One region of the Paenibacillus sp. FSL H8-0283 genome, then DNA from elsewhere that is predicted to be linked to it. Evidence: predicted binding sites of a transcription regulator. Region 1 holds the regulator's gene; each other region holds the start of a gene.
The links. Region 1 encodes Rex, which represses fermentation and respiration genes when NADH is low (regulators of the CRP and FNR family bind a similar motif). Its sites were predicted from a motif close to TTGTGAAATATTTCACAA; they were not measured.
Positions count from the first base shown of each region.

Region 1 (11,194 bases):
GATTGATTGACAATATAAGGTTGCAAAAATCGGAGGTACTGTCCCATGTTTAGAACACTGATGAAATCCAAAATTCACCGGGCTACGGTAACGGAAGCCAACTTGAACTATGTGGGTAGTATTACCATAGATGAAGACTTGATGGAAACATCCGACTTGATGGAAAACGAGAAAGTGCAAATTGTGAACAACAACAATGGTGCACGTCTGGAAACATATGTGATTCCAGGACCACGCGGAAGCGGGGTCATATGTCTTAACGGCGCAGCTGCACGTCTGGTACAGCCTGGAGATAACGTCATTATCATTTCTTACGCCATGATGTCGCAAGAAGAGGCAAATACTCACAAACCAACCGTTGTATTTGTAGATGGACAGAATAAACCTGTACAAACGATGAAACAGGAAGTCCACGCAACAATTATGTAATCGACTGGTAAGGAGAATGAAATCGGCCCTTGAAGCAAAAAATGAGTACAGGTCACTGCACTAATCCATTTTTTCAAGGGTGGGGATGCATCGATGTTCCAGCATGTTTTCGCAGAAATGAACGACATGTTAGATGAAATTATCAAGAGCTATCCTTCCGCTGAAGGCCTGAACAAACAAGAATTGCTGCAAAAGTGGAACTTGCTTAAGCGGATGAGTGACGGAATGCTGGATGAATGGCTGATGTTTGAAGAAAAGATGAGCCAGGTGAGGGAGCGAGAGATGGATAAGCCTGCTTCCCTTGAACCGGAACAGGAAGCTGTTACCGCTCTGCCTGAACTCCATCTGGAATGTTTCAGTCGAGGTCAGGGTTATTTCAAATTACAGATGTATCCGCAGGCGATCATGCAATTCTCCCGGGTTGTGACCGACCATCCGGAGAGTGCATTAACTCGTTTTTACCTGGCGCTGGCGTATCTGAATCTGGAACAAATGGCGGAAGCCGGAACACATTTACAGCAGATCATGTACCTTAAAGGTTCACCTCGCTTGAAAGGGCTTGTGTGTAACGCCCTGGGCTGTATTCAAGTCAAGCTTGCGAATCCCGAAGCTGCATGTTCACTCTTTGCACAGGCCCTTCAGTATGACCCGACATTGACCGAACCACTGTACAACATGGAAGCTTGCAGGTTGAACAGGGGGAAATTGCAATATGCTAATCAGCTGACAACCCTTCATTAAGCGGGAATTCGGCGACAAAAAAACGGTGTTCCCTCCTTTGGCATAGCGGCGGGGACACCGCTTTTTTGTCAGTTAATTTTCAAATCCCCTTTTTTTTGCTATGCTGTAACATAGACTGGAATGGAAGGGACCGTACATTGCAATGAAATTTGCCGTATTGGATTTCGAAACAACCGGCACGCAGTCCGACGGTGAGATTATACAGGCCGGACTTGCCATCATAGATCATGACTACAGCATAACTCAAATATATAGTTCTTATGTGAACCCTGGTGTACCGATTCCCCCGTTTATTTCGGGGTTAACGGGTATTACCGATGAAGATGTGGCGGACGCTCCTTCACTCGAAGAGATGATGATGGAGATGGTTCCGCTACTTAATGATGTGGTGCTTGTCGGACACAACGTCGCTTTTGATTTTCACTTTTTGCAGAATGCTCTTGACCGTTGCGGTTATTTGCCGTTCACTGGCCGCATTCTGGACACGATTGATTTTCTGAAGATCACATTCCCATCTCTGGGTTCTTATCAACTCGGTTATGTGTCTTCCGAATTTGGATTTCAACATGATCGCCCTCACCAAGCAGACAGTGATGCACTGGCAACAGCCTATGTGCTGCTCAAGTGTCTGGATGAGTTAAAGGAATTACCGCTCATAACGATTCAGCGCCTCAGTGACCTGTTTGCACCAGAAGACAGTGACTTGGGCTGGTTCTTGGACGGGATGCGCAGTGAGAAGGAAGCAGAGCCGATTCAGGATCTGGACGGACATACCTATTATCGTCAGCTTGCTCTTAATGTAAGTGATTGGACCGATATTGGTGCACCACGCGATGAGCGGGAGGCTAACCCCCTCGATGGTGTAAGCTTCGAACAGTTTATGGACCAGGTTCGTGAGAACCTGAAGGATACGCTGGATCATTACGAAGAGCGTGAAGCGCAGACTCAGATGTTCAGCAGTGTAAGGCAAGCCCTGGATGAAGAGAAACATCTCTTGATCGAAGCTGGAACGGGTACCGGTAAATCTCTAGGGTATCTGTTGCCTGCTATTTACGAAAGTGTGAAGCAAGAACAGAAAGTTATGGTTAGCACGCATACGATCAATCTGCAGGAGCAATTGAGAGAGCGGGACATTCCGATGCTGACTCAAGTGGTTCCGTTCCCGTTTAAGGCTGCTGTATTCAAAGGACGTGGACATTACCTGTGCCTGCGCAAATTTGAACACAAAATCAATAAACGTGAATTCGCCACACCGAAAGAGGATTATTTCACAGCTGCTCAGATGATCGTCTGGCTTACGCAGACCGAAACCGGAGATGATGAGGAACTTAACCTTAGCGGACGCGGAGGGGACTTCTGGGAGACCGTACAGAGTGAATCCGAATCATGTCTGGGAAGATCCTGTCCATGGTTCCGTAAATGCTTCTACCATCGTGCCAAACATGAAGCAGGGTTGTCTGATATCGTAATCACCAATCACTCCAAATTATTTACGGATGTGAAAGCCGCGCATCAGCTGCTGCCAGCCTATGAGAGTCTTGTGATCGATGAGGCACATCATCTGGAGGATGTCGCTGGTAAACATCTTGGAATGCATATGAAATATTTCACCTTGGTTCATACACTGACCCGCCTATTTAAAGACAGTCGTAATGGTCAGCTACCTATGCTTCGTTCGCAGTTATCCGGGCATGAAAATTCGGTGCAATGGGGCTCCATGGTGGATCAGATGTTCCCGCTCGCTCTTGAAGTTAAGGAGCTGTGGGATCGTATGAGCGATGCCTTGTTTGGTCTCTTGCCTGAACGAAGTGATGCTTCACCGGGAGAGACGGGGCAATTTTCACTGCGTCTGAAAGCATCTCAGAAACCTGCAAAATGGCAGGAGTTGCAGGATCTGGAGAACCAGATCTATGTGACTCTGGGCGATTTGGTTCGCAAAGGGGACAAATTGCTGCTTGAAGTGAAAGAGGATCAGGATGATTATCAATCGGATAGTCTGATCACGGACATTACAGGACTGCTGAAAGATCTGACCACATTGAAGGAGAATCTACGTTTCTTCATGCGTATGGATGACGCCAAAACGGTGTACTGGATGGAAGCCAGCGGCCAATTCCGCAGCAAATCTCTCCAGCTGTATGCCGTACCTGTAGATGTGAGTGCACAACTTAAGGATTTATTTTTTGATAAAAAGAAAAGTGTTGTGCTTACATCGGCTACGCTTTCGGTAGATAAGTCATTCCAGTTCATGATTGAACAGCTTGGCTTGCAGGAAGCCGCCGAGAACAATCGGCTATTAACGTCGATGTTGCCATCACCTTTCAACTATCGCGATCAGGCACTTCTGGTGATTCCGCGTGATTTCCCAAGTGTGAAGGGAAGTGTGGGTGATGCGCACTTTGTTAATATGCTGGTGCAATCACTCGCAGAGACGGCAATTGCTACGCGTGGACGCATGATGGTTCTGTTTACTTCATACAAGATGTTGCGACAGGTCTATGATCCGCTGAAGGAGGCACTGTCTGGCAACGACATCTCGTTGCTTGGGCAAGGCGTTGACAGTGGAAGTCGTTCCAAATTGACTCGCAGGTTTCAAGATGCCAAAGCAACGGTACTTCTGGGCACAAGTAGCTTCTGGGAGGGTGTAGATATCCCGGGAGAGGCGTTAACTTGTCTCGCTATTGTGCGACTGCCTTTCCAGCCACCGAATCATCCGTTGGTGGAAGCCAAGAGTGAGTTGCTCCAGGAACAGAAGAAAAATCCGTTCATGAAACTGTCCGTGCCACAAGCGGTCATTCGTTTCAAGCAGGGATTTGGCCGATTGGTACGTACAGCAAAGGACAGAGGAATTGTCATTGTTTATGATACACGGGTGATTGAAGCGTATTATGGTAAATTCTTTTTGTATTCATTACCTGGTCCCAAAATGGAGCATATGCTCACGGAGCAAATGGTTCCACGAATTACTGAGTGGTTGGAAAAACCTGCTAATGAACAAAAATAATGGTTGTTTTGTTCGTTATATCATTGCATGACACTATCGTTTGGCGTTAAACTTTATTAGATATTTCCGTATCCGATTAAAGCAGTTGCACGTAAGAACTTATAACCTAAATTACAAGGAGCATTCTGTATAAAATGTCACGTTTATCTTTGAGTTTTATACAGAATGCTCATCTTTTCATCTATTATTTTATCGTGGCCTTGGTAAGGGGGAGCAAGAATGAAATCGGATAAAATTTCGGAAGCGGTGGTACGACGTCTGCCTGTTTACTTGCGTTATTTGAACGAGTTGCATCAGCGTGAGGTGGCTACTGTTTCTTCTCAAGAGCTTGGACAGAGGTTGGATCTGAATCCGGCCCAAATTCGTAAAGACCTGGCTTACTTCGGTGATTTTGGTCGTAAAGGGATCGGGTATGATGTATCCTATTTGATCGAGAAAATTCGTCACATTCTCAAAATCGATCAGCAAATTAATGTAGCTCTGGTAGGAGCGGGTAACCTCGGTCAAGCCTTGTCCAACTACAACGCATATCTGAAAGACAACATGAAGATTGTTGCTGTATTTGATGCATATGGACCGAAGATAGGTAGTCAAATCAACAGTTTGACGGTAAAACCAATGGATGAATTGACGGAAGCGGTTAAAATGGAAAACATTCGCATCGGAATTATCACGGTTCCGGATACGGAAGCCCAAAATGTAGCCGATCAGCTTATTGAATCAGGAATTGAAGCGATCCTTAATTTTGCACCAACCATTCTAAAAACACCGCCGCATATCCGCATTCACCATGCTGACTTTACAACGGATCTGCTTAGTTTGGCCTATTACTTGGAGACTGGAAAGGACGACGAGGAAGATGACAACAAATAGATGGGTAATTCACAACGGCAAATTTGCCGTTAATGAAGGCGGCACAACATGGAACGTGGTCCACGGATACATGGTTGTTGAGAATGACAAGATTGTGCATATTGGTGAGACATTGCCGGATGAAGACAAAAATTGTACCAAAGTGGATGGAAAAGGACTGTTCTTCCTGCCGGGTCTGATCAATACGCATGGTCATGCAGCGATGTCGTTGCTCAGAGGGCACGGAGACGATCTTGCATTGCAAGTATGGTTGCAGGAAAAAATGTGGCCGATGGAAGCGAAAATGACTTCAGAAGACGTATATTGGGGAACTTCGCTATCGGTGCTTGAAATGTTGAAAGGCGGAACTACAGCTTTCCTGGACATGTACGATCACATGGATCAAGTTGCCAAAGTTGTGGAGCAATCCGGCGTTAGAGCAGCACTGGCACGTGGTGTAATCGGGTTGTGCTCGGAGGAAGAACAATTGCGGAAGCTGGAGGAGTCGGCTGCGTTTGCGCGTGAGTGGAATGGACAGGCAGATGGTCGCATTACAACCGTAATCTCGCCACATGCACCATATACATGCCCTCCTGACTACATAGAGAAGCTTGTGCAGGTCGCGAACGACCTAAACCTTCCCCTTCATACACATATGTCGGAAACGCTTCGTGAAGTCGAGCAGAACGTGGCTGATTATGGACTGCGTCCTGTGGCACATCTGGAGAAACTGGGCTTTTTCTCTCGTCCATCCCTGGTTGCACATGCGGTGCATCTGAATGACGAAGAGATTGAGATTCTGGCCCGTCATGATGTGGCTGTATCCCATAACCCGGGAAGTAACCTGAAACTCGCTTCCGGTGTTTCGCGGGTACCTGCGTTGCTGAAAGCAGGAGTTACCGTGTCACTCGGAACAGACGGACCGGCAAGCAACAACAACCTGGATATGTTCGAGGAAATGAGACTGGCTGCATTGATCCACAAAGGTGTATCTGGTGACCCGACGGCAGTGCCAGCAGGCGAAGCGTTATTACTCGGAACGTCATACGGTGCCAAATCTATCTTCTTGAACAATACCGGAGCACTCCAGGTCGGCATGAAGGCTGACTTTATCGCCTTGGACATTGAACAGGCACATTTCTATCCACATACAGACCTGATCTCACATACAATCTACTCGGCTTCTGCTAAAGATGTTGAGCACGTATGGGTGGATGGAAAACAAGTGGTGAAACATGGCGAATGTCTGACGCTGGATGAAGAACGCATTTTGCGTGAGTCTCAATTGGCATTTGATGGTCTGCTTGCTCGTTAATTGCAGGACAGCATCATAGGGAAAGGAAGTTCGGCTTTTGAAGAAAAAAAAGAAGTGGATATGGATTTCGCTGCTTGCACTGGTTCTGATTCTGTTTGGACTTCAGCGTTATTACGTCCATGTCACGCAGGACCAACGCAAGGAAGAAGCGCTCGCCATACAGGCAGCACAGGAGCAACTGGGCATTACATCCTATGATGAATTGCGTAAGTACATCTGGGGAGACAAAGAAGGCTCTGACAACATCTACTGGACCCTGATCGGCAAAAACAAGGATAACCAGGATGTTATGGTCTGGGTTAAGTTCGACGCAAACAATCAGCCGGTTAAGGGTGCAAACGCTGTACACAGTGAGCTGCTGCAGAATGGCATGTCCGAAGCGCAGGTACGCAATCGCTTCAGTTCTGAAGTTCCTGCCGGTGAGATTAAACGAATCATGCCCGGAGTTGTGAATGGAATATATGTGTGGCAAGTGTATTATAAAGATGGTACGCACAACCACTATCGCTTTTATCGTTTTAGCAACGGAGAACAGGTGGACCTGGTCTACACACTCCCGAACAGCTAGAACAAGATAGAGTGAGATAACTAGAGAATTAAAGAAATGAAAGAACCGGCAGACGGATATCCGACTGAACCGGTTCTTTGTGTTGTCTGTAAACATATTTGATTTAAATAGTTAAAATTAATAATTTATTCATATTTTCGCCTTCGAAATTGTATATACGATGTGATATACTCAGATATGTACTCAAAGTTACATTCAAAAACAAATAATCCTGTCGAAATTCTCGCAGGAGTCAATGTACACATATTCGTATATACCAATAAGCCAGTAGGTTGGGCCAAAATCTGGGAGGGGTAATTCACTTGAAGCTAAAAGTATTGCCTATTGCTATAACTGCCGTCATTTCAGCCGTTGTGTTGTTTGGAGGTTGGTTTGTATATCGTCAGGTGGCTGTGCAGAATCCGATTGAAAAAATGGTAACCCAGTACGATGGAGTCAATGACGTTCAATTAACTATTAACCGCAATGACGTACAATTGAAACTTGATCTGCAACCTGATGTTGATTTGGGCAGACTGGTACAATATATTCACAAAGAAGGACAGACCCTGATTGGAACACGCTCACTAAAGTTGGATGTTGTGGATCATTCCAGTGAAGCACTGGAAAGTTGGTGGGGTGATGCGATGTTCACCGTAGCTCAGGCGATGGAGAACAAGCAATACACCGAGATTACACCAACGTTGTCAAAGATGGCGACGAATGGAATTAAGGTAAATACAGCGATGGATGACAACAATGTATATGTCAGTCTCAGAGACGGAGATGCCAGCAAGTTTATTATTCTGCCGCGTGTGCCCGGTCAGATAGGAGTGTGGCCTAATGCCTAAGTGGACAAAAGAAGTTGCCATCGGATTTTTTCCCGTATTGATTATTTTCCTTGCTTTTACTGGTGTTAATATTGTTCCGATCCTGATTGCAGCAGTGCTTGTCGGAGCTTTGCTGTTCATGATGCAAATGCGTGGCGGGATTACAGTAGGCGCTGCACAGGAACGTAAACGGAAGAAAAAAGGACCTTCCAAGCTTACTTTTGAAGAAATTGGCGGACAAGACAGTGCTAAGCAGGAATTGCGTGAAGCGCTTGACTTTCTGATCAAACATGAAGAAATCCGGAAGTTCGGGATTCGCCCGTTAAAAGGGATCTTGCTGACGGGCCCTCCAGGGACAGGGAAAACGTTGATGGCCAAGGCTGCTGCCCATTACACCGATTCTATTTTTGTAGCAGCATCGGGTAGTGAGTTCGTGGAAATGTATGTTGGTGTGGGTGCCAGCAGAATTCGGGATTTGTTCAAGGACGCGAGAACCCGTGCCACCAAGGAAAATAAGGAAAACGCTATTATCTTTATCGATGAAATCGATGTCATCGGGGGGAAACGTGAGGGTGGTCAACAGCGTGAATATGATCAGACCCTGAATCAGCTCCTGACGGAAATGGATGGAATCTATTCTTCCGATACGCCAAGAATTCTGGTTATCGCTGCAACAAACCGCAAAGAGATGCTGGATAGCGCCCTGACGCGACCGGGACGTTTTGACCGCCACATTCAAGTGGACTTGCCTGACAAAAAGGGCAGAAAGCATATTCTGGAACTGCATGCGGTGAACAAACCTCTGTTGAAGGAAGTTAATCTGGAGAAAACAGCGGAAGAATCATATGGTTTCTCCGGTGCACAGCTCGAAAGTGTGATGAACGAAGCAGCAATATACGCTATGAGAGACGGGCTGTTAAACATTGAACAGCGGCATTTGTCCCTGGCTATTGATAAAGTCATGATGGGTGAGAAGACAGACCGTGAGTCCAGCGTGGAAGAGAAGAAAAGGGTCGCCATTCATGAGTTGGGACATGCCATTATGGCTGAACTCGTTCGTCCAGGCAGTGTTAGTCAGGTGGCACTTAGTCCGCGTGGTCAGGCGCTGGGATATGTACGTCATAACCCGCAACAGGAACAGTTCCTCTATACGAAGCGCTTTCTGGAAGAGCAGATCATGATTGCACTCGGAGGAGCAGCTGCGGAGGAAATGTACTACGGTGGTCGTTCCACGGGTTCACGCAATGACTTTGATCAGGCAACCAATGTTGTACAGACGATGATGGCTTCGGGGTTGACTTCACTTGGGATTGTGAACATGGATATGGTCACAACCGAGGAACTGATGCGAGAGAATAAATTAATTCTGCAAGAACTGATGGAGCAGACAAAGCGGTTACTTGAAGAACAACGGACAATTTTCGACAATTCACTCGACATTTTGATTCGTGAGGAAGTTTTGTCTGGCGAGCAATTTCGTTGTCAATTTCGTGACAGTGCCCTTCTACCAGCATAATTTATTTATGCTGGTTATTTTTTTTTACATTTCACTCGTGCTAAGATATTATTATATGTTGGGTCGAAATTTGTAATTTTCGGCGAACAGGGTACAATAGAGAAATAGAGAACCGAAAGGATGGAGCAGAACCATGTTTTTCAAAAAAATAGGAGTTGTCGGCGGCGGTACGATGGGGCAAGGTATTTCCCAGATGCTCGCAGCCAAAGGACTTGATGTGCTTCTCGTGGAGCATACAACACAAAAGCTGGATCATGCATATGACATGATCGAAACCAATCTGGATAAACAACTGGAGAAATGGGCGATTACAAAAGCGGAGAAGAAATTGATTCTTTCCCGTATTACCAAGGTAGCTCATTTAGCTGAACTTGGAACTTGCGACATGGTCATTGAGACAATTTCAGAGGATCTGGATGCGAAAAAAGCAGTATTCAGCCAACTGGACCAAGTTTGTCCAAGCAATGTCATTCTGGCAAGTAATACATCCACGCTGAGTTTGACCGAGCTTGCAAGCTCGACCAAATATCCAGAGCGTGTTATTGGTATGCACTTTATTCACCCGGTATCCCGGGTTGATCTTGTAGAGATTATTCGTGGACTGAAAACTTCGGATACAACATTCGAAGAGACCAGACGTTTTGTTGAAGAAGTAGCGGACAAAAAAGGAGTCATGATTTATGAATCCCCTGGATTCGTAACTTCCCGTCTGATCTGCCTGCTGATTAACGAAGCGTTGCATGTATTGCAAGAAGGTGTTGCATCTGCTGAAGATATCGATGATGCAATGCGTATCGGATACAACTTCCAACATGGACCACTCGAAATGGCTGACCGTTTCGGATTGGATTCTGTTGAAGCTGCACTCGAAAGAATGTTCCGTGAATTCGGAGAATTGAAATATCGTCCTTCTACAGTCCTGAAGAAAATGGTGCGTGCAGGACACCTGGGTGCCAAAACAGGCGAAGGATTCTTCAAGTACGACAAGGATGGTGACCGACTGTGAAAGTACTCGTAATTAATGCGGGGAGTTCCTCGCTCAAATATCAACTGTATAATATGACTGACGAATCTGTACTGGCTAAAGGTTTGGTAGAACGGATCGGAATGGATTCCTCCATCCTGACACACAAACCGACAGGCCGTGAGGATGTTACAGAAGTTAGTGAGATTCTGGAGCATACAACAGCGATCCGTAAAGTCATTGATATTTTGACTCACAAAGAAAATGGTGTACTGGATTCTGTAAGTGAAATTCAAGCTGTTGGACACCGTGTTGTTCACGGTGGTGAAGCATTTAAAGAATCTGCATTGGTAGATGATGCTGCCAAAGCTGAAATTCGTCGTTTGTTCGACTTGGCTCCACTTCATAACCCTGCAGCAATGATGGGTATTCGTGCGGCTGAATTAAATATGCCTGGTGTGCCACAAGTTATGGTCTTTGATACAGCATTCCATCAGACGATGCCTGAAAAAGCTTACCTGTATGCTATTCCGCGTGTACTTTACAAAAAATATAAAGTACGTCGCTACGGCGCACATGGTACTTCCCATGATTTCGTAAGCAAGGCAGCTGCTGAATATCTGGATCGTCCAGTGGAAGATCTGAAAATTATCACTTGTCACGTCGGTAACGGCGGTAGTGTAACAGCAGTTAAAGGTGGCGTATCCGTGGATACTTCGATGGGTATGACTCCGCTTGAAGGATTGATGATGGGAACGCGTTCTGGTGACCTTGACCCAGCCATCGTACCTTATGTAATGAACAAGGAAGAACTGAGCGTAAGCGAAGTGAACTCCATGTTGAACAAACACAGTGGATTGCTTGCGATCTCCGGAATCAGCAGTGACATGCGTGAGATTACGGAAGGTATGGAGAATGGCGATGCCAACTCCACGCTTGCTTTTGAAATGTACGAATACCGTCTGCGTAAATACATCGGCTCATATGCAGCTGCAA
Region 1 is NZ_CP150295.1:4,284,114-4,295,307, reverse strand. It holds gene panC (pantoate--beta-alanine ligase) at 1-53, shown strand, start outside; gene panD (aspartate 1-decarboxylase) at 46-429, shown strand; gene MHI52_RS19060 (tetratricopeptide repeat protein) at 523-1,170, shown strand; gene dinG (ATP-dependent DNA helicase DinG) at 1,313-4,174, shown strand; gene MHI52_RS19050 (redox-sensing transcriptional repressor Rex) at 4,394-5,047, shown strand; gene MHI52_RS19045 (amidohydrolase) at 5,034-6,341, shown strand; gene MHI52_RS19040 (hypothetical protein) at 6,379-6,909, shown strand; gene MHI52_RS19035 (hypothetical protein) at 7,212-7,739, shown strand; gene MHI52_RS19030 (AAA family ATPase) at 7,732-9,234, shown strand; gene MHI52_RS19025 (3-hydroxyacyl-CoA dehydrogenase family protein) at 9,368-10,240, shown strand; gene MHI52_RS19020 (acetate/propionate family kinase) at 10,237-11,194, shown strand, end outside.

Region 2 (11,194 bases), 230 kb from region 1:
ACATGTTCTCTCTACTTGGGAACCGGAACCGCGGGATGAATGTTTTTCTTACATTTTCAGTATACGACTTGGGGCTTTCATCATCTGTGATTTTTGTCACAAAGCCAGTGAACTAACTCACTCCATCTGCGCTGTGTCGCATTGACCCCTGTAAATTCACACTTAGCCACTGCGCGGGCAGAACAACTTCCGATCGCTGTTATCCCCGGATTTTTTCAATTTTATATTTCAAAGGGGAAAATCCGGGGATAAAGGCGAACGCTCCGCTTCTTCAGTTTTTTCTGCCCACTCCGTTATTGTGTGAACATCTGGCTCAAACAGCCACGTCACGGATTCCGTGTAACCTCTATAGAACCCTTTGCTCCTCTATGCTCGGAGCAAATCAAATCTTAGAATAAATCCTGAAAAACAGATGCTTCGCTCTTCTGTTTTTCTGCCCTCTCGTTATTGTGTGAACATCTGGCTCAAACAGCCACATCACGAATTCCGTGTAACCTCTATAGAACCCTTTGCTCCTCTATGCTTGGAGCAAATCAAATCTTAGAATAAATCCTGAAAAACAGATGCTCGCTCTTCTGTTTTTCTGCCCTCTTCTTTATTGTGTGAAAGACGGCAATCGGGGCTCCCCTCTCGGGGAACCCTAATCTTCTTGCCGTAAGGCATGCTTCGATCTAAATTTGTTATTCAAACTTTCCGTAGAAAGCGTTGCGGTATACATCAGCCAGTTCAGTTACCAATGGCAGCTTTGGATTGGCGGTTGTACATTGGTCTTCGAAGGCACGGTCAGCCAGATAATCGACATGTGCTTCAAAGTCTTTGGCATCAAATCCGATTTCCTGGAACGATTCTTCAATGCCCAATGTTTTGTTCAGTTTGCGAATCGCATTGATGAGACTGGTTACGCCTTCTTCTGTCGTACGTGCAGGCAATCCCAAGATACGGGCAATTTCGGCATACCGCTCATCCGCTACAAAGTGAGAATATTTCGGGAACGATGCAAATTTGGTCGGTTTTTTCGCGTTGTAACGAATGACGTGTGGCATCAGGATTGCATTGGTGCGTCCGTGTGCGGTGTGGTACTGACCGCCCCATTTGTGCGCCAAGCTGTGGTTAATGCCCAGGAATGCATTGGCAAACGCCATACCTGCAATCGTGGAAGCATTATGCATTTTTTCACGTGCCAGTTTATCACCTTGCAGCGCAGATTGCTCCAGGTATTGGAACACCAGTTGGATTGCTTTGATCGCAAGTCCATCCGTGTAATCATTTGCCATAACAGATACATAAGCTTCAATCGCATGCGTCAGTACGTCCATACCTGTATCTGCAACGGCTGTTCTAGGCAGGGAGTATACGAACTCCGGATCGACAATCGCTACGTCTGGTGTCAGCTCATAGTCGGCCAATGGATATTTGGTGTTACCTTGATTTTTATCTGTGATAACCGCGAACGATGTCACTTCAGAACCTGTACCGGATGTGGTTGGGATCGCTACAAATTTCGCTTTTACGCCGAGACGTGGATATTTGTAGATCCGTTTGCGGATATCCATGAATTTTTGTTTCAGGTCGTTGAAGTCCGTGTCTGGGTATTCATAGAACAACCACATGGCTTTGGCAGCATCCATCGGTGATCCACCGCCGAGTGCGATAATGCAGTCTGGTTGGAAGCGGCGCATCATTTCGGTTCCGCGATCTACCGTCGTTGTGGATGGATCGGGTTCTACATCAGAGAATACTTCGATCGCTACTGGCATTTGGCGTTGACGCAGATAGTGTTCTACCTTTTCAACATATCCAAGTTTCACCATCATGGCATCCGTAATAATGGCCACACGTGTGATGTCAGGCATTTTGGCAAGATACTGCGTTGCCCCTTTTTCGAAGTAGACTTTGTTCGGCACTTTGAACCATTGCATATTCACGGTACGGCGAGCCACCCTTTTCACATTGATTAAGTTCACAGCGGTTACGTTGGAAGAAGTCGAGTTACGTCCGTATGATCCGCATCCCAGTGTCAATGACGGCATGTTTGTGTTGTAGATATCCCCGATGGCACCGTGTGTGGATGGTGAGTTCACAATAATCCGTCCGGTTTGCAGACGATCTGCGAATTTGCCGATCACTTCTTCATTTGTGGAGTGGATAACCGAGGAGTGACCCATGCCGCCAAAAGCAACCACTTCTGCTGCACGTTCAATTCCCTCTGCTGCCGTTTTAACTTTGTAACAAGCCAGTACCGGGCTTAATTTCTCAGCCGACAATGGGAATTTGGTACCTACCCCTTCAATCTCGGCCACGAGAATTTTGGTGCCTGCTGGAACTTCAATACCACACAATTTTGCAATGCTAACCGCAGATTGACCAACAATCGCCGGGTTCACCGCACATTTCTCGGCATTAATCGCACCTGCTGTCAATTTTGCTGCTTCATCTTTGTTAACAAAGTAACAGCCATTTGCAATCATTTTTTTCTTCACTTGATCGAAGATCGGTTCTTCAATGATGACCGCTTGCTCGGAAGCACAGATCATGCCGTTGTCGAAAGACTTGGACAGGATCAAATCCGTTACTGCCTGATTGATATCCGCGCTTTTCTCGATAAAGCAAGGTACGTTACCCGGTCCTACGCCCAGTGCAGGTTTACCACAGCTGTACGCTGCACGTACCATGCCTGATCCGCCTGTTGCCAGAATGAGAGCCACATCATTGTGATTCATCAGTTCGTTTGTACGATCCATGGAAGGATCATCAATCCACTGGATACAATCTGCTGGTGCACCATGTTTCACAGCCGCTTCCAGCAGGATTTTGGCAGCTTCCCGGCTACAATTCTGTGCAGATGGGTGGAAGCCAAAGATGATTGGGTTACGCGTCTTGATGGAAATCAATGCTTTAAACATCGTCGTTGATGTTGGGTTGGTAACTGGTGTAATACCCATGATGATGCCGACCGGCTCCGCAATTTTCTGGAAGCTTTCATACTCGTTATCTTCAATCACACCTACGGTTTTATCGTACTTGATGCTGTGGTACACATATTCTGTTGCAAATATATTTTTGGTGATTTTATCCTCATACACTCCGCGGCCTGTTTCTTCTACGGCCATCTTGGCGAGCATCATGTGTTTATCCAGACCCGCAAGTGCCATCGCTTGCACAATCCGGTCAATCTGCTTCTGGTCCATCTTCATGAATGCGGCGTGTGCTTTATTCGCTTTGTCGATTAACGTTTGAATATACTGACCTGCTGTCGGTTCTTTTGCTGGGGCGACTTCGTTCTTTACAGCCATCTCCCTCATCCTCCTAAAGGTTCGTATTAGTTTGTCTCTCTCGTTTACATTCACATCGTAACATGACAATAAACTTAATTATGTGATTTTTTTCACAAAGTATAACAAATTTAATTTAAGTTTTGTAGTGTCCTTCATACGACCATTTTCACTTCCTATTTAAAATATAGAGCTGTAAAATTCATCCTCTCCATTAAAAGTGAATTTTATCACAATGTTTGAAATTTCGTCATTTTTGCCCCCTTTCCTTCCCCCTCAAACGGTAAGATTAGGTATATACTGAACTTAAAAATTGAACCACCGCAATTTGTACCGTCCTTCCTCCCGGCCGAGATGACCCTGATCAGGACGGCAACGGTTTGCGGCGAACCTCGGAGGCTACTGCTTACTACAGAAGGTCGTCCGATGGACATAAAGGGGAGATAGACTTATGAGAGAACTAACAACTGTACTGGAAAAGCGCGGTAATACTAACTGTTTCTCGGAAGCAAATTTCAACCATCTGCTGGTTACCATGAAAGATAGAACCTATCCGGAAGGTACACATCTGTACTGGGAAGGCGACATCTCTGACAAACTTTATTATATGAAACGGGGCCGTGCCCAGATCACCAAATCCACGGATGAAGGCAAGGAACTGATCATGTACATGTATCAATCCGGTGATATGATTGGGCAGGCTGATCCCTTCTTTGGCTCTAAACACAGCTTCTCAGCGGAAGTATTGGAGGACAGTGAGATCGGTGTACTGGAACATAAAGACCTGGAAATGTTAATCTGCCAGCATTGTGACTTCGCGATCGATTTTATGAAATGGATGGGCATCCACCACCGGTTGACACAGACCAAATTCCGGGATCTCATGTTATATGGCAAACCGGGTGCACTTTGCTCCACCCTCATTCGGTTGTCGAATTCGTATGGTGAGCCTCATGGAGAGCATGTCATTATTCACAAAAAAATTACCCACACGGACCTGTCCAATATGATTGGAGCCACTCGTGAAAGTGTAAACCGCATGTTAAGCGACCTGCGTAAGAAAGATGGGATTGAATATGACAATGGCATGATTGTCATCAAAGATCTGAAGATGCTGCAAGGCATCTGTCACTGTGAACTTTGCCCGAACGAGATCTGTCGTATTTAATATTTGACTATGCTGATCGGATCTTGTTTATATATTTAATGAAAAAAAGCCCAGTTCTCTAAAAAGAGATTGGGCTTCTTGGTATACTTAGGATGCATTGGTTAATTCAAGCTTTACCGCATCACGTGGATTCAATTTCATGTCCAGACCATTTTCCATTAATTCTTTGTCATTCACCATAATGACCCACCGCTCATTCATACGAGGCGTGACATTCTCGACCGAAACGACAAATTTGTTATTCTCCGACATTCTTACAATGCCGCTGGACTTCAACACATCACGAACTGTGCACTCTTGAACGTAGACGCCGGCATATTGACGATTAAGGGTTGGCATAATGTTTCCACCGCTAACCTTGAGTAACGTTGTCTGATATGCAACGCCATCCCCCCCACTGTCAGCGGCTTTCACGTAAATGATCACTTCATCTTTGGCATGAAGCTCCATGTCCCAATCTTCCTGTTCAATATCCTTGCCGTTTAATTTGACAGCCCAGCTAAGCGAAGAATCCAGAGAAACTTCACCGACGGATTGAATCCGCTTGCCATCTGCCGTAAAATCAACCAGTCCGCTATTGAGTAATGCTTTTTTGAGTGTCAAACCCTCACTAAAATCTCGCTTAATGGACTTTGTTGCATCAGGCAAAAACGTACTGCCATCTACAGCCACTGTGATTGTATTCGCTGTTTCTGTCTCTTTGACAATTGGCTGCTCAGAAGGCTGTGTCTCACTACAACCAGCCAAGATCGCCAGTAGGAGCAAACATACACCTATGTAACCGGGGATTTTCTTCATCATGTAGGTAACACCACCCTGCGTAAAATCATTCACCCTGTTGTCCATAACCTCTATTATGGCACAACCTTCGGCAAAAAAAAGTGTCAAAGCCGTTACTTTTATAGGCTACCGCCTGCAAATAAGGCTTGTACAAGAAAGAGAGCCTGCACACAGGCTCTCCAATCTATATCATTTTTATGTTCTAATTGGTTACGTTATCATTGGACACTAGCCTGCATGTATGTCCGTCCTCCATCTCCATCTTTCAGATATGGATTAAGCCCGAAGAACTGCTCCTCAGACACATAGACCCCTGTCAGCAATCGCCCTTCAAGTAATCCACCATCCACCTGTACGCAGCATGAAGGTGCGTCTACATACTCCTGATACAACGGAATCTGCCCATATTGTTGATGGACCTTAAATACCTTCCCTTGCTCATGCAAAGGGCGTTCCGAGAAATAGGTAGGCACAATGTAACGGGCAATGACATCCAGCTCCTGCACGCTATAAAAGGGTTCATCACCAAGCCATGGTGCAAACATTCGAATCTTCTCATATTGAGACCAGACAACCGCCTGAATCAGCATTTCTGCCTGAACCAACCGACCTTCTCCCACATCTAAAGCCAATTGCTTACCACGGATAGTTTCTTCCATCTGAGACATCGTTGAATCAGGTTGTCCCAGCTCACATCCGATACACTTCCAGCCCCTGGACGTTTGAATCCATTTTTGCAGCACCGCCGGAGCTAATCTCGGACCATCGCTGTTCACAGAATGCGTATTCACTTCGGCAAGATCATCCTTAACCAAACGGGAATATGCTGTGCGCTTAAACAACTCTGCAGCTTTTTTGTAAATTAGATGGACCTGAATGGATGCGCTCTCAAGTTCTGCAATATCTTTTTTGCCGTAGCGTACTTCACGGGATAAGCTTTCTTCTCTCATGACAAGTGGGCCTCCTTCGCTCCGGCCGTCTGTGGCCATTTTCTATAGATTATACTACAACTCATGACAACATGTGCATAGCCCAAGAGAAAAACGCCGATCAACATAGTACTTAAGACAAAAACCCCTGATTTCCACAGAAATCAGGAGTCTATGTCATTCATGCAACAAAAGTGGGTGATATTGCTTATGCGTTAGTCAACCCACTGCTCAGCCCAGTCTTGAATTTGATTCATGACAGGCTGGAGCGCTCTACCTTTATCCGTCAGTTCATATTCAATACGAACTGGCGTCTCGGGATAGACGTGACGAACCAGAATACCTTCACTCTCCAGATCTTTCATCCGTTCGGATAACATCTTATCACTCATGGATGGAATCAGATTGGAGATATCCTTGAATCGCTTCGAACCACTCATCAATGTTTGAATAATTAAACCATTCCAGCGCTTGCCCAAAAAAGAAAACGCCGTCTCAAAACGCGGACACATCCGCAAGTCTTGACCTTCCACATTAATCACCTCTTTAGAGATCACTCAAATCAACTTACATTTTGTTAGTATATTTCATAATAACATATTTAAGCTTCAAAGAAAACGCCTGCAACTAAAAAGTTTAAATTTTAGAAGCATATCATCCAAAATGGATCATACATCCCAGTATACATTACACGCTACGTCGTCACCATGGGAAATATCGTATAACTTCCCCATAGTACTATCTTACCCAAAAAGAACCCAGCTGCCACAGTCATCAATGACTCGGAGAAGGGTTCTTTTTGAATAAAACTTATAATTTCCATTACACGATTGAGTTAGTGAATTAGACCAGCACGCCACCAAATGGTCTTACAGGTTCGCTCTTGCCAAATTCCGGCTTAAAGCTGCGGGCAGGATATGCCCATTTCACAGCATTGCTGATCACTCTTAATATTTCAGGTTTGTAATAGGTCGGATACGTCTCATGACCTGGTCGGAAATAAAAGATTTTACCTTCACCACGCCGGAACGTACATCCGCTCCGGAATACTTCCCCACCCTGGAAGTTGCTCACAAACACCAGTTCATCCGGTACTGGAATATCGAAGAATTCACCGTACATCTCTTCTTTTTCCAATACAATCTTGCCTTCGATGCCATCCGCAATCGGATGAGATGGGTTAACACACCATACAATTTCCTGCTCGTCAGCTACACGCCACTTCAGATCGCAGCTTGTTCCCATCAGCGCTTTGAATGGTTTGGAGAAATGACCTGAATGGAGCACAATCATTCCCATCCCGTTCAGCACTCGCTGCGCAACCTTCTGTGAGATCTCATCGCTTACGCGATCATGTGCCATATGTCCCCACCATATGAGCACATCTGTGGAATTCAGCACTTCATCACTTAATCCATGTTCAGGCTGATCAAGTGTAGCTGTACGAATAGCAAAGCCTTCGCCGCCAAGTCCGTCAGCCAGTGCTCGATGCAGACCATCCGGGTAGACTTCCCTTACTTCATCGTGAATTTTCTCATGGACAAATTCATTCCAAATGGTGACGTTGATCATATTCAATTTCCCCCTAGTGTAGCTCTAAACCCACCACATGTCGCCCAGCGGTTCTTCGATCAATACTTGCTGGAGATTTTGCACGGCTTTAGAGAATCCTTCTTCAACCGACATCAGACCGTCTTCGTGCTCAATACTTACTACATAATCATATCCGACTAGACGCAAGGCACTCATAATATCTGCCCAAGTCTTGTTATCATGTCCATAACCGACCGAGCGGAACTGCCAAGCCCGATCCAGCATATTGGTATAGTCCTGCATATCCGTTACACCGTGTTTGTTCACGTTTACCGGATCAATCGTTGTATCTTTTGCATGGAAGTGATGGATAGCTCCTTCACGTCCCAAGATGTGAATTGCCTGAACCGGATCAATACCTTGCCACCACATGTGACTTGGGTCCAGATTGGCTCCGATCACTTCACCTGCTGCTTCACGCAGTCTCAGCAAGGTTGCTGGTGTATGAACGGAGAATCCACCGTGCAGCTCCAATCCAACTTTTACGTTACGATCTGCTGCAAATTTACCCCACTCTGTCCAGTAAGGGATCACTTTGTTCTCCCACTGCCACTTCAGGATCTCCTGGAAGTCATTTGGCCATGGTGCAACAGGCCAGTTCGGATATTTGGCATCCTCATGGTCTCCCGGACAACCGGAGAATGTATTCACTACAGGTACTTCCAGCTTCTCAGCCAGTTCTACCGATTTAACAAAATCATCGTGAAATCCTTTGGCAATATCCTTTTGCGGATGTAGCGGGTTACCGTGACAGCTAAGTGCACTGATCGTCAAACCACGTGATTCCACTGCATTTTTGAAGTTTTTCAAGGCTGTAGGATTGCTTAACAACTCATCTGGCTTACAATGTGCATTGCCTGGATGTCCGCCTGTTCCGATCTCTACTGCTTTTAATCCCTTGGATGCTACATAATCAAGAGCATCCTCCAATTTACGTCCTCCGAATAGTACCAAAAATACGCCGAGTTTCAAGTGCGATTCCTCCCTGGATTAGATATCGTATGATTGCTGAATTCATGAATATTGAACTGTATACAATTACCGTTCAGATCACATGCCTGTTTGATTAGTGTGGAAAATCGAGAGTGTTTCTATCCTGAAATTGAACGTAAGAATACTGGTTATTCTTCACCACTAGTAAGAGCATCAAGCTTCGAACACTTTTACTCAGACTAGTGGGATTCCACGGTTTCAATCTCAGTTTGAACTGTGCGAGTTACTGCAAAAGAATCATAGCTGCTCTCCAGATGTATGTGCTTGCCTTCAAGTGAAGAACGCTGGAATGAGTGCATGGCTTCCAGTACGTGATAAGCAAGCTTGCCACTGGCTTTGTGTTCCCGTCCGGCACGAATGGATTCAACCATTTCGGTTACGCCGATGCCTCGTTCGTTTTGTCCACTTTCGAAGACTGGTTTGACCGTCTCCCAAGTGTCTTGACCGTATCTGCGAACCTTCACTTCCCCGTTAAAATAATTGGGGTCCGGTACACTAAGCGTACCTTCTGTACCATAGATTTCAATACGTGGCAGATCCGAAGCTCCGCGAATATCGAAACTGGTAATCATGGTTGCAATGGCACCTTCTGCAAAATCAATGGTTCCTGCCAAGTGGGTAGGCGTCTCTACTTGCAGTGCTGTACCTTCCTTTGGCCCAGAGCCAATCTTGCGATCTGCAATCTGTATGCCTGCCGAGGCGCTGATTCTGCGTATCGGTCCAAGCAGCGTAATCAGAGCGGTCAGGTAGTAAGGTCCCATATCAAACATCGGTCCGCCACCTGCAACATAAAAGAACTCCGGATTAGGATGCCAAGCTTCTGGTCCTCCACCCATGAAGAATGAAGTCGCTGCAACCGGCTTGCCAATCAGCCCATCCTCAATGGCTTTACGAGCTGTCTGTATGCCTGAACCAAGGAAGGTATCCGGTGCAGAACCAACATACAATCCCTTTTCCTCAGCCAACTCAACAACTTTGCGACCATCCTCAAGAGAAATTGCCAGCGGCTTCTCGGCATACACATGTTTGCCTGCTTCGAGTGCAGCCAGATCGGTCATGGCATGACTGCCAGGAACCGTAAGGTTCAACACAAGTTCAATTTCGTTATTTTGCAGCAACTCATCTACATTGTAAACGTTTGCGATATTAAAATCATCTGCCCGTTCCTGAGCGCGTTCACGAATCAAATCCGCAACAGCCACGACTTCAATGACCGGGTTGTTTTTGAGATTTTCCAAGTAGATGGCGCTGATGTTACCACACCCGATGATGCCTGCTTTCATTTTCTCCACTGTGACGTTCATCTCCTTACGCATGGTGAAAATCTGCGTTTGAATGGTTGAGATACATATGTTTTGTTGGATGTTTCCTGTTCCTTAAATCTAATACTATGGTATTCCGTTTCAGCTTCAATTAAAATGAATAATATGATTGAAACATGAACTATCTGGTCATAATTTTCAAATTGCAAGGAGTATGCCCATGCCGACAGATCAATCCTGCCAAGTTCTTACAGCAGGCTTTTCATTTCATCGTAAACCCTACGCTATGGTGCAGCCTGAAGGTGTGAAGAACTACCTGTTAAGACTGCAAACAGACGGACGTTGCCGTGCACGCATAGACGGGGACATGTCCCTGGTGGATGCGGGCGATCTGCTTCTTTTTGATCCTGATGAACCCTATGAGCTGAGAATAGACAATGAAACCAATCCGATGGGAGAACGACTGGTGGAGAGTGGTGACTATCACATCTTCTTTAATGGTTCCTGGGTGGATGAGTGGTGGAAACGTCACAAAAGGCCAACCCGGATCAAAGTCGAACTGACGGAAAGTCTTTTGGTCCTGTTTCGACAGCTCGTACTGGAACAGCGCCGCATCTCCAATCCTTATCCGGAAATTTCAAGTTATTATATGCGAATTTTATGTCTCGAAGTGGATCGTCTGCTCGCGGAGCATCCAACGATAACCAACACCAATTATGTGGCTTATGAGATCAAAAACTACATTGAAGAAAACGCTTCCTCTTTATTCAAGCTCGATGATGTGGCAACACATATTGGCATCAGTGTTTCACGGGGTGTTCATCTCTTCAAAGAAGCGTTTGGCAAAAGCATCATGCAATACACGCTTGACGTACGGCTGAATATGGCCAGGGAACGAATTATTTTCAGTCCAATGACCCTGGAGCAAGTGTCTGAGTCTTCCGGCTTTAACAACTATACCTATTTTCATCGGGTATTCCGTTCCCGGTTTGGCATGTCTCCGAAGGAATTCCGCGTCATTCACCGGGAACAGATGTAATCATATCAGTATACGTAAGTTGAACTTATTTGCGCGCGGCTATGGCCTCGGATACAACCATCGCCAGATCTTCATTGCCAAACATGGACAACACGCCAAGTACCGTATCATCCGGGATTTCACCGGCTTCCTCCTTGGATACAATCAGCTTCTGCACC
Region 2 is NZ_CP150295.1:4,518,667-4,529,860, forward strand. It holds gene adhE (bifunctional acetaldehyde-CoA/alcohol dehydrogenase) at 681-3,293, opposite strand; gene MHI52_RS20185 (Crp/Fnr family transcriptional regulator) at 3,724-4,440, shown strand; gene MHI52_RS20190 (hypothetical protein) at 4,528-5,241, opposite strand; gene MHI52_RS20195 (hypothetical protein) at 5,439-6,170, opposite strand; gene MHI52_RS20200 (helix-turn-helix domain-containing protein) at 6,365-6,661, opposite strand; gene MHI52_RS20205 (ThuA domain-containing protein) at 6,993-7,721, opposite strand; gene MHI52_RS20210 (sugar phosphate isomerase/epimerase) at 7,746-8,714, opposite strand; gene MHI52_RS20215 (Gfo/Idh/MocA family protein) at 8,915-10,027, opposite strand; gene MHI52_RS20220 (AraC family transcriptional regulator) at 10,218-11,036, shown strand; gene MHI52_RS20225 (hypothetical protein) at 11,062-11,194, opposite strand, start outside.
Region 2: a site for Rex is predicted at 3,374-3,391, ahead of adhE (bifunctional acetaldehyde-CoA/alcohol dehydrogenase). Genes of this name have one in related genera too.

Region 3 (11,194 bases), 2.4 Mb from region 1:
GCTCGCCGGGCGGCAGAACCTGGCGCGTGAATGGGCCAAATCGGCCCAACTCACTGCGCGGCAACCTGCCGCCACAGGTCGCCCGGCGAAGACAATCCCGCCGGGCCTGCAAAACCTGTTGCGCCTGACAGCACCCGGCGCAGCCTATGCCAAAGAGTACACCAACCAGTGCAACATGTTACTGGTACACCTATAATTTCCTTTAATCTTTAATCTTTAATCTTTAATCTTTAATCTCTTATTCCTAGTCCTAGTCCCGAACCTCCAACCCCTGTACATCCCCACATATTCCCGCACTAGCCCATCCGATTGAAATTGCAAAAGCAACGGAGCTACCGGTAATCGGAGCATTTCCCGAACCGTGTATTGTTCCGTTGCTGATGGGTCGAGCTCTCAAGCGCTCAAATTCCACTCGGCACTTAACTCAACGTAACCCAATTCGTCTCAACCTTTGCATATCACCGCTCGAAAACAGCGGATCGGCGTGCCATACATATCAGACCAGATGGCATCGTCCGGCTCGTTGACGTTCAGCTTATCTTCAATGGTTAATCCGGTGACAGCCATGATTGTCTCCAGCAGATCAGGCCGCATCTCGGGCACATCGAAGGTAGCGATTAACTGTCCGTTTGGTTTCAGCACCCGAGCGAATTCACGAAAAGCTCGCAGCATCGTGCCTGTATCCAGGTGCTCCAGTACAGAGATACAGAACACCCGATCAAACTTACCCGACTCGTACGGAAGCTGGGCCAGATTAGCCTGTGCACGGTGCAATCGGACGAGAGTTGATTCCGGCAGATCCTGAGCGGCTTGCTCCCCAAAATCAGAAACAATATCCAGTCTTATCGCCTCTTCAGACAAAATGCGTTCATCCCAGTCACAGGCGTGAACCTCGCGGCAGTGTTCTGCAAGCCAGAATTTGAATGGATGGGAGATGCCGCAGGCTGCATCAAGGACCACATCATCTGGACGTGCAAACCGCCGGGCCCATTCATATTCGTAGGGACGGCTCCACCATGCCGGATGCAGCGGGAAGACCAGTGTGTCCGTTTTAGGGTCACTTTGCCGAATGTATCTTGATTCCATGAATTCCGTTGCCTTGGGCGTATCCATCATCCCCGAATTCCCTCCTTCAATCCTGTCTCTGCCAAAAAAGATTCCAACACCGTGCTCCACCGGCTCCGCCACCTGGCAAGATCATAGGACAGTGCAGTCTCGCGCGCATAGATTCCCAGTCGTTCTCGCTCGGCCCGATCCTGTACAAGGCGTACCAGTGCAGCGGTTAGTTCCTGCTCACCAGGAGGTACCAGCAGTCCATTAAAACCATCCTGAATCAGATCATTCAATCCGCCAACATTGGAGGCAATTACCGGAAGTCCACAGCTCATCGCTTCCAGACAGGCATAGGAGGTGCCTTCCGAGAACACAGTTGGAATCACAGCGATATCTGCCTGATGGTAGGCCTCCCGAATATCCCGGAAATCATACGTGCGCTGGTTAATTCGCTCCGCATGTGGATGAGTACGATGCCAGTAACGAAAGACTCTCCCGACTGTACTGCCTTCAACCAGTTCCCCGGCAAATTCAACCTCCAGATCTGGAAAGGCTCCAAGTAGTTTATCCGCCGCCAACATCATTGGAATAATACCCCGCTCCATGCTGATGCGGCGTGGATAGATAATGCGAATTGGTCGGGGAGAGGTCATACGGGCATCCACAGTTTTCTTTTCAACCTGTCCCTGAATCGGACCATTAATCTGATACTCAACATCTGCTTCTACTAGAATTTCCGTAGCCCAATCCTTTGAATTCCGGTGATTATGAGCAAACCTATACGTTTCGCCATCTGCCTCGACTTCTTCCCGTTTCGATAACTGTAAATGGAGATCTACCGTTTCTTTCCCCTCTGGTTCTGGATCGCTATCTGTATCCCCACCTCCATCTCCGTTAGCCTTACCACTGTTCGCTCCATCACGACTCATTCCACCCTTGCCTTTTACAGCTTGCACCCCTGATATAACTGCACCAACATTTTCTTCATGACTCGCCAGATCATTCTTCCATGCGACAAGCCATTCGTCTTCCTGTTTCTGCTCGAAGGTTCGTGTTGGTGGGGCTGGTGTGAAATAAGACGTATCCACCGCATTGGGAATCAGGACAACCTGCCTTGGATCGGTATAGGTGCACGCAGCCCGGCAAAAGGTTTGGAAATGGGAATCCACGGATACAATGCGCACGAGTCCATCCAGAGCCAGTTGAATATGTTCCGCGACTTGTTGTTTGGTCTCCAGTGGCAGTCCGGGACGATCCCAGTTAATGCCGTGACAGATGCCAAGACTGCCGGGTTTGTAGGTAATGGGTTGCCACAGACAGCTGGCATAGATCACGGGGCCGCGCGCTGCGGCTGCCATCCGGTCAAAGGCTTCCGGTACATTATCCATGTCGTACGAATAACCAAATACGTCAATCTGCTCCGTCCGAGTCTGGAATTCTTCAAAATAGGACAGCTGATGAACTTCGGGAATATGCCCGAGTCCCCGGATGACACTGCACAGATCCAGAATGTAACGTTCCAGTCCACCACCAAATACACGACCGAATTCCCGGTTGTACCCGTCGGTGAAACTATGCGTCAGAATACTCACCACGCCCATCTCACGGTCCCTCCTTCCAGGGGATCAACCGAGGTTCCGGATCGAGAATAGACTCGTAATGTGCAAGATTGCCCCACTCACCGCCAGGATCAATGCGCTTGTAACGCAAATATTTACGAACCCGGTCCTCCAGACTGCCTGCCCATCCGAGATGCTGAACCTTCAATTCCGTGCTGACCCCAGGCAATACCGTGCAGGACAAGGGAAGGCGGGGAACATGATGATTCTGTTGTGGATAAAAATAAGGATATCCAGGCATATACCGTACAAGTGAAGCGGTATGCCGTTTGTGCAGAGACCAGAGATCATCTTCCCGGTAGTGGGTCCGGCCACCCCACATATCGTAGAATCGGAATGCAAACCAGTCCGCATACTCCTGATTAATCAGAGTGCGTATGGCTTTCTTGGCCTCTGAGCTGTACAGCTCATCCGCATCAACTGAGAGCAACCAGTCGGGACATGTTCCCGCAGCCGCTTGCCACAAGGTGTTGCGAAGTCGCCATTCCTCGGCGAACAGTGGTTTCTCCAATACCTCCAGACGGACCACCTTTGGATAGGCTTTGCATATGTCCGGTGTTCCGTCTGTGCTGGCATCGTCCACAATGACGATTTCATCCACGAACTCACTCAGATCATGCAATACTTCTTCAAGGTATCGGCCACGTTCATTGCGAACCTGGAGCATGGCGGTCAGCTTGTTGCCTTTGCTTTTGCGAACCCGACGAATGGAGAAAGGCTCTTTGAATACACTTGTTTCCTCTTGTGTTACAGCAGCATTCTGTTCTGCCTGACCTTGTGAATCATTCCAGTGATGCACTTGGCTTCGGATGTCCTGCGTTGGTTGTGCATGATCCGGGGTGTGATCGCCATTTTCCAATGCGTCTGTATGTGTTCGATCGACTGTTTCGGTTGGCGTGTAAGTGGTTTCGGTTCGGATATTCCTGTGCACCATTGGCCCATTCAACTGTTGTCTACGCTTCTTCGGGTCCAGCATCATGGCACCTCCCCAAGCAATTGCTGTACAGCATGATCCAACAGCTCCAGCTCGACAATCCGGGCCAGCGCATCTTCATCCTCCAGTGCTGTCTCAAGGAAATGTCGGACTGCCCCGTGTCGTTCCCCTCGCAGTGCCAGCGCACTGCCGGATAATTGCTGATAATCCCGGCGACTGGCATCATCCTGAATATCGACTGCATGCACCAGAGCCAGTGCTTCTTCCACACGTCCAGTCTCCTGGTAAATGCGGAATTTCCAATGTCTCGCCGTTTCTCCGCCAAGTTCGTCCAGGATACGCAGGGCGTTTCCGTAATCATCGTTCATACGGAGTAGTTCCGCTCGTACAAGTTGATCCTCTCCCGCCTCAAACCAGCGACAGAGCTGTTCATAATGATGCCGTTCTTGTTCATCGGCTGCACTAATTCCGTACACCCGCAGGGCGTCCTCCAACTGTCCGGACCGGGCATGAATGGCAGACAGGAAGCGATAGTGGGAGACCACACAATCACTGCGACCGTTCAAGACCGCGTGGGTAAAGGCCTCTTGCAGTGAATGGATAGCCCGAGGATCTTCAAGCAAGTACTCATAGGCTGCCAGCAAAAAGGATATCGTCTCATGTGCACCTGCTTTGGCACGCAACTGACGGTAGAAGTCGGCACGTACACTGCATTGAAGCAGGGTGACGCTATCTGGAGTGCCTGACAGGATCTGCCGCAGCGCATGCAAGAAGAGCAGTTCGTAGTCCCGGAGAGGGACTTCGAGATCATCCTTTTGCATCGTACCCGCAGGTGCAGGGTCTTCTCCGCCCAGCCAGATGGCACGTACGCCTTGGAATAACAGCTTCATATAACGTGTTTCGGAGGATGTGCCTACCAGATCGGCGATGCCGACCAGTTTGGAAATACTGCTCTCCCATAGCGGAGATTCTGCTTCGTTTCCAGCAGGCTCAGGGAGCAGGGCAATACATAGCTCAGGCTCCAGCGAAGCTGTAGCCATTAGCCAGTAGGGATGGGCGACTACGGCTACGGTGCGAGGTTCCAGCAATAGCTGCTCAGCCTCAGGGAGGGAGATGATGGTAATGACCGGAGGTACATCTTCTGTTTGCGTCAGGCTGCTGACATAGTAGACCTCTCCCTCGATCGACAGCAGTGCAGCAATATCGGGATAGGGAAAGGATGACCAGCCTCCTTTGCGAGGGAAGAGAACATACCGGACAGGGGGCAGTGTTGTACTGGCCTTATCCAGGCTGGCTTCGGTGTCTTCACCTGGTAGTGGTGCAGGTTTTTCCATGAATAGTTCACCTCACCTTGACTGTAATATGGAGCGTCATTCGCTCTGCATGTGTTTCATGCTTTCACTTCATATGTAAAGCCCTCACGGTACTTCGCATGATATGCCTGAGACTAACATATGGGCATTCCGTCCCAAACATGAGTATCTTCCATGAATAGATGAAGTTGGCAAGCTGTGATAAAAGGCTGAATTTTATCTTTTGTGTGACCAGGATCACTTTTTTTTGCTCTAGAGAGGAAGATTGTGATAATTCTCACATGTATAAAATAGGTAATCTGGCACAATACGTTCATCAACGTATTTGGCGGACAGACAGCGAAGGTGCAGCTTCAATGCCAAATACGCATACTGCGAAGTGAACAGAAAGAAGGGGTAACGGTATGGATCCGATTATGTTATCGCGTATCCAATATGCACTTACAACGATTTTCCATTTCTTTTTTGTCCCGCTATCCATCGGTCTAGTACTGTTGGTTGCGATTATGGAGACGTTGTACGTTGTTAAGGGTAAGGAAATCTACAAAACGATGGCGAAGTTCTGGGGCAAGCTGTTCCTGATTAACTTTGCCGTCGGGGTAGTCACAGGTATTTTGCAAGAGTTCCAGTTTGGTATGAACTGGTCCGAGTACTCCCGATTTGTCGGGGACGTATTCGGTGCGCCACTGGCTATTGAAGCGCTACTGGCGTTTTTTATGGAGTCTACATTTATTGGATTGTGGATATTTGGATGGGATCGTTTGTCCAAAAAAGTGCATCTAGCCTGCATCTGGCTGGTGTTTGTCGGCACATTCCTGTCCGCGCTGTGGATTCTGGCAGCCAATTCATTTATGCAACATCCTGTTGGGTTTGAGATTAACAACGGCCGAGCCGAGATGAATGATTTCTTTGCACTCATCACGAATGGTCAGTTGCTCGTCGAGTTCCCACATACAATCTTTGGGGCATTGATGACAGGAGCCTTCGTTGTAACCGGGATCAGTGCCTACAAATTGATGAAGAAGCAGGATGTGGAGATCTTCCGCAAATCGTTTAATATCGCGATCATTATCGCTCTTGTTTCTTCATTTGGTGTAGCTTTCTCCGGACACTTCCAGGCGCAATATCTGGTGGAGACACAGCCGATGAAGATGGCAGCCAGTGAGGGCACATGGACAACGACAGAAGATCCGGCACCATGGACGGTGGTCGCTTTTATTGACCCGGATAAACAGGAGAGTACGGGTGAGATCAAAATCCCTGGATTGCTCAGTTATCTGTCCTACAGCAAGTTCTCCGGTAGTGTCAAAGGTATGAAGGAGCTTCAAGCTGAGTATGAACAGACGTATGGACCGGGGGACTACATCCCGCCGGTACGGACAACATTCTGGAGTTTCCGCATTATGATCGCAGCGGGTGGTTTAATGATTGCATTGGCGCTATACGGTACGTTCCTAGCCATGCGTAAGAAGCTGGAGGTCGCTGGAAAGTGGTTTATGCATCTGATGGTGTTCGCCATCTCCCTGCCGTTTATCGCCAATACGTCAGGTTGGATTATGACCGAGGTAGGAAGACAGCCATGGACAGTATTTGGCTATATGACAACCGAAGCCGGGGTCTCGCCGAACGTATCCGCAGGAACGATCCTGTTCTCGACCATCGCTTTTACCGCTGCGTATACGGTTCTCGGAATCGTGATGGTATACCTGTTCGTACGTGAGATCAAGGCAGGACCGTTTGCGGTCGAGAAGCCAGAAGATCACGATGAATCGGCCGATCCGTTCGGCGTGGATGGAGGTTATTCCGTTGTCACTAAGTGAGTTGTGGTTTTTGCTGATTGCCGTATTGTTTGTTGGTTTCTTCTTTTTGGAAGGTTTTGATTTTGGGGTGGGGATGTCTACAGGCATTATCGCCAAAACAGACCGTGAACGTCGGACTCTGATCAACTCGATCGGTCCGTTCTGGGATGGTAATGAAGTATGGCTGATTACGGCGGGGGGAGCAATGTTTGCTGCCTTCCCGCACTGGTATGCCACGTTGTTCAGTGGTTTTTACCTGCCACTTGTGGTGGTGTTGCTTGCCTTGATTGGCCGCGGAGTTGCTTTCGAATTCCGCAGTAAAATGAAACAGCAACGCTGGCGCAAAACATGGGACATCATCATTGTTGTCTCCAGCGCGCTCTTGCCTTTCCTGTTCGGCGTGGTCTTTGCCACATTGATGAAAGGTCTGCCCATTGATGGGGAGATGCAGTTGCGTGCAGGATTCCTCGATATTGTTAATCCGTACACCGTGATTGGTGGCTTGAGTGTAACGCTGCTGTGTCTGGTTCATGGATTGCTGTTTGCATCACTACGGACAGTAGGTGATCTCAGAGAGCGTGCCTTGAAGACAGCGCAAAAGTTGATGCTGCCGCTGGTTGCACTGCTCGCCGTTTACGCGTTAATGACGTATTTCATGACGGATGTGTTCGCCGTACGCGGCTGGGCTCTTTGGATCATGGTTGTACTTGGCGCAGTTTCGCTTGCACTTGCGGCATACTTTGTTCGTCAGAAGCGTGAAGGCTGGGCTTTTGGTATGACTGGAACAGTGATTGCAATTGCCTTTGCCTCGGTCTTTATCGGACTTTTCCCAAGAGTGATGGTGAGTTCCTTTGGGGCGGCGTATGACCTGACTGTATACAATGCCGCATCGGGAGCGTATTCATTGAAAGTAATGACCATTGTAGCTTGCACATTGCTGCCGTTTGTTCTTGGCTATCAGATCTGGAGTTATTATATCTTCCGCAAGCGTCTGAACGAGCAGCACCACCTGGAGTACTAATATGGGACGGGGGCTGATGAAGCTGCCGGGCATCCGGCCGGTACTTGCGCTGGCCTCAGCGCTGGTGCTGCTACAGGCGATGACGATCATTATGCAAGCCAAATGGCTGGCACAGGCCATCACGGCATTGTTTGAAGGTTCATCCGTAACGGAGCAGTACCCTGTACTTCTGCTGTTCCTGGCTGCTTTTGCCGCCCGCTACGCCCTATCCTTCTGGTTACAACTCGTGACTTCACGATATGCGGAGAGGACAGGGACTGATCTGCGCAGACAGATGGTGGAGCAGTGGTTCAGGCTCGGGCCGCGTTATGCCAAGACAGAGGGCACAGGCCATCTGGTCACACTGGCACGTGAGGGAACAGCTCAATACAAGACGTATCTGGAACTATTTATTCCTCGCATGCTGGGCATAGGATTCACACCCATCGTCATTTTGCTGTATGTGTTCAAGCTGGATCTGATGTCCGGGGTTATTCTGATGCTGACACTCCCAATCCTGATCGTATTCATGATTCTGATTGGCCTCGCAGCTCAGCGTAAGATAGACGGACAATTCAGATCTTACAAAGCACTCGCTAACCATTTTGTTGATACCTTGCGTGGACTAGAAACGCTAAAAACATTGGGACAGAGCAAAACACATGAAGGGTCCATTTTGCGGGTCAGTCAGCGGTATCGGAAAGCAACGATGTCTACGCTGCGCATGGCTTTTCTTTCTTCGTTTGCACTCGATTTCTTTACGATGTTGTCCGTTGCTTCCGTAGCAGTTGGTCTGGGATTACGTCTGACAGAAGGGCATATGCTACTTGGCCCTGCGCTGACGGTACTGATCTTGGCACCCGAATATTTCCTGCCTGTACGTATGCTCGGCGCTGATTATCATGCCACATTGGACGGTAAGGAAGCTGGAGCGGCTATCAACCAAGTGATTGAACGGGGGAAAGCTGCTGAACAGAAACAAAAAGAAGCCTATGCAAATGTTGTTGCGCATGCGGACATGGCAGAGGATGGGACGGGATATGCATCATTGTCTTTGGGTAAAAGGAAAGCCGCTACTTCGACCATACGTGTCGTGTTGAATGATAAAATGGCTGCGGGGCATCTTGCTCCTGATTCTGCTTCTGTTTCTACTACTCCTGAGCTTGTTTCTTCCTCTTCCTCAGTGTTCTCTTGGAATGAGAGTAGCAGACTAGCACTAACGGATGTACAGGTACGGCATGATGATGAAGGTCCTTATTCGCTAAAGGATGTCACATTTCAGATCACGGGTCTTGGCAAAATCGGTATTATTGGTGCCAGCGGAGCAGGAAAGTCCACGTTGATTGACGTATTGGCTGGATTTCAGCTTCCTACTTCAGGCCAAGTATTAGCCAACGGACAGCCTGTGACACAGGATATGCTTGAATCCTGGCGAAGACAGACGGCAGCTATCCCGCAGCATCCGTATATCTTCAGCGGAAGTCTGGCCGATAACGTTCGTTTCTACATGCCGGAGGCTTCGGATGCGGAAGTGGCCAAGGCCATTAGCGCAGCTGGATTAACCAAGCTACTGTCCTCATTATCCGTTGGGCTGCATGAGCCTATTGGGGCTGGCGGCAGACAGCTTAGTGGTGGGCAGGAGCAACGCGTGGCGCTGGCAAGGGCCTTGCTTAGTAAACGAAACATCCTGCTGCTTGATGAACCGACAGCTCATCTGGATGTAGAGACAGAGTATGAACTGAAACAGACGATGCTGCCGCTATTTGAAGGAAAACTTGTATTTTTGGCTACCCATCGTCTGCATTGGATGCCGCATATGGATCGGATTATTGTCATGGATGGCGGCACAGTGGCAGAGACGGGAACACATCAGGAGTTACTGGCACGACAAGGCGTATATTATCAGATGATTCAGGCCCAAATGGAGGCGATATAAAATGAAGTCCGGATATGAGCATATGGAGACCGTCCGTAACGGAAAAGAAAAAAATAGCTGGATTGCTCCGTATGTGGCACAGTACCGCTGGAGATTCATCGCAGTCATTGCGCTAGGTACATGCGCTACACTGTGTGCGGTACTGCTGCTGTTTACCTCCGGATTTCTGATCTCCAAGTCTGCGCTGCGTCCTGAAAATATTTTGATGGTGTATGTACCCATTGTTGGTGTACGTGCATTTGGGATATTCCGCGCCGTGTTTCGATATATCGAGCGATTGGCAGGACATGATGCCGTACTGCGGGTGTTGGCCGATCAACGGGTGAAATTATATCGTATTCTGGAGCCACAGGCTCTGTTCCTGCGTTCTCGTATGCAGACCGGGGATGTACTTGGAGCACTCGCCGATGATGTGGAGCGGCTGCAGGATATCTATCTGCGTACTGTTTTTCCCGCCGTTACCGCACTTGTGATGTACGGTGGGGCTGTGATTGCCTTTGGCAGTGTTGATCTGGGATTTGCGGTGTGGATGGGCTTGTATATGTTATTTCTCGTTGCCGTGTTACCTGCGATCTCCCTGAAAGTGACGTGGAAATGGCGTGTACGGCTGAAAAAGGAAAACAGCAGGTTGTATACCCGTCTGACCGACGGTGTACTTGGACTGGGAGATTGGCTTGCAAGTGGACGAGCGGCCGAATTTGTTCAGCAGCAGGAAGAAGCGGAGGAACAGGTCGACGCGATTCGTCGCAAGTTGCGGCGCTGGACACGCTGGCGTGATCTGATGGCTCAGTCTGTCATTGGCCTGCTGGTGGTATCGGTTACGTTATGGGCCGGAAATGCCGCTTCTATCGGGCAATTGCCTGCCGTGATGATTGCTGCTTTTGTATTGGTATTATTTCCTCTCACGGAATCAATTCTGCCTGTAGGGGATGCGGTGGAGCATCTTCCCCAGTATCGAGAATCGCTGGATCGCTTGAAACAGCTCGAAGGGAAAGGGTATCTTCCGTTGCAGAATGGAGTTGGTGATGCGGATGGAACGGGCGAATCGATCTCTGTAGTAAAAAACGGCAACGTGATGGCTGGACAGACATCGGAGTCCTTGCCAGCTGCGAATGTTATCCCAGACAGACGAATTCGTCTTCGCATTCCACCCAAACTCAGAGCAGACATCGAGATTAATCGCGTAAGTTATCGTTATGCAGCGGATGATTCCTACGCCGTACAGGACGTATCCCTTCATCTGCCACAAGGCAAACGATTAGCTATTCTTGGACGAAGCGGCGGCGGCAAATCAACCTTGTTGAAGCTGATTCAGGGGGCATTACTTCCGTCTGCGGGGAAAGTTCTGATCAATAATATGCCTGTGCAGACCTTGGGTGAGAGTGTCACTGATGTCATCGCAGTACTGAATCAGAGCCCACACCTGTTCGACACCACGGTAGCCAATAATTTGCGGATTGGTCGTCCATATGCAACGGATGAGGAGATTCGTCAGGTGGCCGCCCAAGTAGGGTTATCCGGTCTAATCGAATCTTTGCCG
Region 3 is NZ_CP150295.1:6,688,437-6,699,630, reverse strand. It holds gene MHI52_RS29420 (glycosyltransferase) at 1-196, shown strand, start outside; gene MHI52_RS29415 (bifunctional 2-polyprenyl-6-hydroxyphenol methylase/3-demethylubiquinol 3-O-methyltransferase UbiG) at 445-1,116, opposite strand; gene MHI52_RS29410 (glycosyltransferase) at 1,113-2,654, opposite strand; gene MHI52_RS29405 (glycosyltransferase) at 2,656-3,651, opposite strand; gene MHI52_RS29400 (hypothetical protein) at 3,648-4,940, opposite strand; gene MHI52_RS29395 (cytochrome ubiquinol oxidase subunit I) at 5,324-6,739, shown strand; gene cydB (cytochrome d ubiquinol oxidase subunit II) at 6,684-7,739, shown strand; gene cydD (thiol reductant ABC exporter subunit CydD) at 7,741-9,654, shown strand; gene cydC (thiol reductant ABC exporter subunit CydC) at 9,656-11,194, shown strand, end outside.
Region 3: a site for Rex is predicted at 5,185-5,202, ahead of MHI52_RS29395 (cytochrome ubiquinol oxidase subunit I). Genes of this name have one in related genera too.